One region of the Yersinia aldovae 670-83 genome, then DNA from elsewhere that is predicted to be linked to it. Evidence: predicted binding sites of a transcription regulator. Region 1 holds the regulator's gene; the other holds the start of a gene.

Region 1 (2,197 bases):
GGTTTTTATTAAAGAAGCGCGAGATGTTATCAAAAAAATGAATGACACGCGCCGTCAATGCCAGCAAGTAGCGAATGGTTGGCGCGGGCAGTTAAATATCGTGGTAGACAAGATTGTCAAACCTCAGCGTAGTCGCCGCTTAGTGTTGGATTTTTATCGGCATTTTCCCGATGTTGAGTTGCGGGTGCGTTATGAAGTATTTAATGGTGTTTGGGATGCGCTGGTGGATGGCCGGGCAGATATGGCCATTGGCGCGACCCGTGCCATTCCTGTTGGCGGGCGTTTTGTGTTTCGCGATATGGGGTTTCTTAGCTGGCACTGTGTCGTCAGTGTGGATCATCCCTTAGCCAGTCTAACCGGGCCACTTAGTGATGACCAATTGCGGCCTTATCCCTCGCTGTGTTTGGAAGATACGGCCCGCAATTTGCCCAAGCGAGATACCTGGACACTGGATAACCAACAGCGGCTGGTGGCTCCGGATTGGTCTACGGGCATCGATTGCCTGTGTGCAGGATTATGTATCGGTATGGTGCCCGCGCATATGGTGTCACCGCTGATTGAGCAGGGGCGGCTGGCGGCGCTAAGTCTAACCGAACCGCTACCGGACAGCCCGTGTTGCCTGACTTGGGAGCAAAATAATCACTCACCGGCACTCGCCTGGTTACTTGATTACTTAGGTGACAGCGTCACGTTAAACGCGGAATGGTTGAAAGACGATAACGAATAATGCCCAGTGCGGGCTGCCGATAGCGCTGATAACTACCGGCAGAAGGCCAGATTAACGGCGGTAATCGCGAAATGGGCCGTCAGTTACGGAGTTGCGCTCAACCAGTTTAGGGTGTACTTCAATGGTTTGAAGGTCTTCCCGTTTACTGACAATACGGTCAAGCAGCATAGTAAAGGCCATTTCACCTAAACGTTCTTTTGGCTGATGGATAGTGGTCAGCGCAGGCGAGAAGTAGCGCGCGTTACGCACGTTGTCATAGCCAATCACTGATACATCTTGTGGTACCCGCAGGCCCATCTCATTGGCGGCGCAGATAGCCCCCATCGCCATAATGTCGCCACCACAAAACACGGCGGTCGGGCGATGTTTTTGTGACATGATTTGTTGCATGGCTTTATAACCCGATTCAGGTTCAAAATCACCCTGAACTACCCATTCCTCACGTAACGGGATGCTGGCCTCTTCCAATGCTTTCATAAAGCCCTGATGACGGCCACCACCGGTATTACGGGATAACTGACCGGGAATAGCACCAATATCACGATGACCGCGTTCAATCAGATAGCGGCCTGCCAAATAGCCGCCTTCAAAGGCATTATCGATGATAGCGTCGGTAAAATCGCCACGCGTTGTCCCCCAATCCATGACGACCATCGGGATGTTGCGATAATCTTCCAGCATTCCTAACAGTTGTTCTGGATATTCGGAACACATCACCAATAATCCATCGACCCGTTTTTGGGCCAGCATCGCTAAATAGGCTTTTTGCTTGTCCAGATTATTATGAGAATTACATAAAATCAGGGTATAGCCTTTGCTATAACAGCTATTTTCGACCGCCTCAATCACTTCGGCAAAATAGGGTGCTTCGCTGGACGTGGCCAGCAAGCCAATGGATTTGGTGTGATTCACTTTCAAACTGCGGGCCACAGCACTGGGCGAATAATGCAGTTCTTTAATGGCAGCCCAAACAGCCACCTTGGTATTTTCGGCGACGAAACGCGTTTTGTTGATAACGTGGGAAACGGTGGTGGTGGACACACCGGCGTGTTTGGCCACATCTTTAATCGTTGCCATACAAAAAATGACTCCTAAGCTCACCGGTTACAGCCGGTAAGTATTATGTTAATCGTTTGCCTGCGTTACCCGAAAATCGCTTAGACAGTAACAAGATAGTGGCCTGAATGAGCGCGTCAGCGGGTTGTCTGAGAGTCTTTATTGGTCGTTATTCGTCGGTACGCAGTTATGAACTGCGAATTTTGGCTGATCTGGAGGAAAAGTGAAAGAGGTATTCAATCTTATAAAGTGTGTAATGAGCACAAGATTTTTTTCTCTAACTGTGGGAAAATAATTTTACACACTAACTATGTGCCTTTTCCTACTAAATTAACCGGCTGAGGAGTTTTTATGGATGCCAATCTGAAAATGTCGCTGATTACGACTGTGGGTGCGCTGGCGATGATTATTGCA
Region 2 (2,197 bases), 1.1 Mb from region 1:
TACGCCAACATAATTCAGCTTATCCATAATGGTGGATAGCATTTTTTCGGCTTGCTGCTGTAGTTTGCTATTGTGTTGTGGTAACGCCACACTTATGCGCAGGATGCCATCTTCATGCAGATTATGGGTGAGCGGATAAAAGACCGATTTACCTTGGCGGCTGCGCGCGCCGATCAGCGAAACCTCGCCAGAAAAGTTAATACCCTGCTCGACAATACATTCGCCGTAAGCATCAGTTGGTAAGCTATCTTGTTCACCGGCGCGTAAACGCCACTGCCCACGGCCATCATAACCGCCAACCCGGCGTTTCACGATGGCAAGCTCCCCCAGATTCGCGAAGATCTGCGGCCACTCGTTGGCATCGGCTAATAACTGCCACGGGGCGGTTGCCAGATTGAGGCTATCAAGCAATTGCTTTTGTGTCAGGCGATCCGCCAGATGTGGGAAAATATCGCGATTAACGAATTCGGCATGGGTGGCAAGTTCACGGGTTAAAGCAGTTTCCGGCCAGCGCTCAATTTCGGCGGTTATCACACTATTCTGATAGGGCACGGCTTCTGGCTCAGCATCTAAGCCCACCGGGTAAACGGCAATACCCAGCGGCTCACCAGCTTGGCGCAGCATACGCCCTAACTGACCATTGCCTAATACGCAAACGGGTTTCATGCCGTCACCTGTAAGTCTGGCACCCGTGGATCTGGATTATCTAACACTTCGTCGGTTTGGCTTTTACGCCAGCCGGCTAAACGAACGGCCAATTCGGTATCATGCAGTGCCAGTATTTGCGCCGCCAGCAAGGCGGCATTTGCCGCACCCGCTTTACCAATTGCCAGTGTTCCCACAGGAATGCCGCGCGGCATCTGCACGATAGAATACAGGCTATCGACACCACTTAGTGCCGCACTTTGTACCGGCACACCGAGGACGGGCACCAGTGTTTTGGCTGCCAGCATACCCGGCAAGTGAGCTGCGCCGCCCGCGCCGGCAATAATGACATGTAAGCCATTGGCATCGGCTTGTTCGGCAAAACTGAACAGTTTGTCAGGGGTTCGGTGCGCGGAAACAACTTCAACATGAAACGGAACATTGAGCGTGGTGAGCACGTCGGCGGCGAACTGCATGGTGGCCCAGTCACTCTTGGACCCCATTACGATAGCGATTTTAACCCCGGCTGCATCAGCCGAATCGAGGTTAGCTCCCATGAGTGTAAAGCTCCTGTGATTGCGCAAGCGTCGGCCAGAACGACTTTACTGAAATCGTGACTGGCGAGAGGGCGTAGAGCATATCATGAGGTAAAGGAGAGGAAAACGGTTGCGTCGCGGCTTTTAGTGGATTTTTAAGTTTTTTATCACGCCAGGCAAGGCACGCCTGAAGGCTAAAATGGGAATTTAATCAGTTCAACGTCATCTGCGGTGACTTTAACCATTGACCCTTCTACATGCCAGGCTCCCAGCACCACACGATGGGCTGTAGCGGCGGGTAGTGCTACGGTGTGAACTGCCGGGCGATGAGTATGCCCGTGGATCATCCAACTCACATTGTTACGCTGGAAGCTGTCGATCACCGCTTGCGAATTGACATCCATGATGAGTTCGGATTTACCACTGTTGTTCTGTTGGCTTTGGTTACGCATATAAGCAGCTATACGTAACCGAAAACGCAGCGGTAACCACAGGAACAGTTTTTGAATCAGTGGATTGTGTACCCGACGGCGAAAGTGCTGATAGTCGGCATCATCAGTACACAGGGTATCGCCATGTAAAATAACGATTTTACGGCCATATAAATCAACGACTTTTTCTTCCGGAAGCAGAGTCATGCCGCTTTCAAGAGCAAAGCGTTTGCCGAGTAGAAAATCGCGATTACCGTGGATAAAGTAGCAGGGTACGCCCTGTTGCTGGAGTGATTTTAACGCAGCAGCGATTTGCCGATACAGTGGCTCGGGATCATCATCGCCAATCCAGGACTCGAATAAATCGCCCAGGATATATAACGCGTCAGCATGAATAGCTTCACGCTGGATAAAATGCAGGAAACCGGCAGTGATTGCCGGTTCCTGAACGCTAAGATGCAAATCTGCAATAAAAAGCGTGCTCATTAAGCCGTTATTACTCGCTTACAGTAACGCTTTGAATGATCACATCTTCTTTTGGCACATCTTGATGCATACCGCTACGGCCGGTAGAAACGTTTTTGA

What was found. The regulator PurR, encoded in region 1, represses purine synthesis genes. The targets are predictions, from matches to a motif close to CANGCAAACGTTTGCNTG.
Positions count from the first base shown of each region.
Region 2: a site for PurR is predicted at 1,301-1,318, ahead of purE (5-(carboxyamino)imidazole ribonucleotide mutase). Genes of this name have one in related genera too.

Region 1 is NZ_CP009781.1:300,822-303,018, forward strand. It holds gene punR (DNA-binding transcriptional activator PunR) at 1-727, shown strand, start outside; gene purR (HTH-type transcriptional repressor PurR) at 779-1,804, opposite strand; gene cydH (cytochrome bd-I oxidase subunit CydH) at 2,135-2,197, shown strand, end outside.
Region 2 is NZ_CP009781.1:1,448,665-1,450,861, reverse strand. It holds gene purK (5-(carboxyamino)imidazole ribonucleotide synthase) at 1-666, opposite strand, end outside; gene purE (5-(carboxyamino)imidazole ribonucleotide mutase) at 663-1,202, opposite strand; gene AT01_RS06765 (UDP-2,3-diacylglucosamine diphosphatase) at 1,376-2,098, opposite strand; gene ppiB (peptidylprolyl isomerase B) at 2,109-2,197, opposite strand, start outside.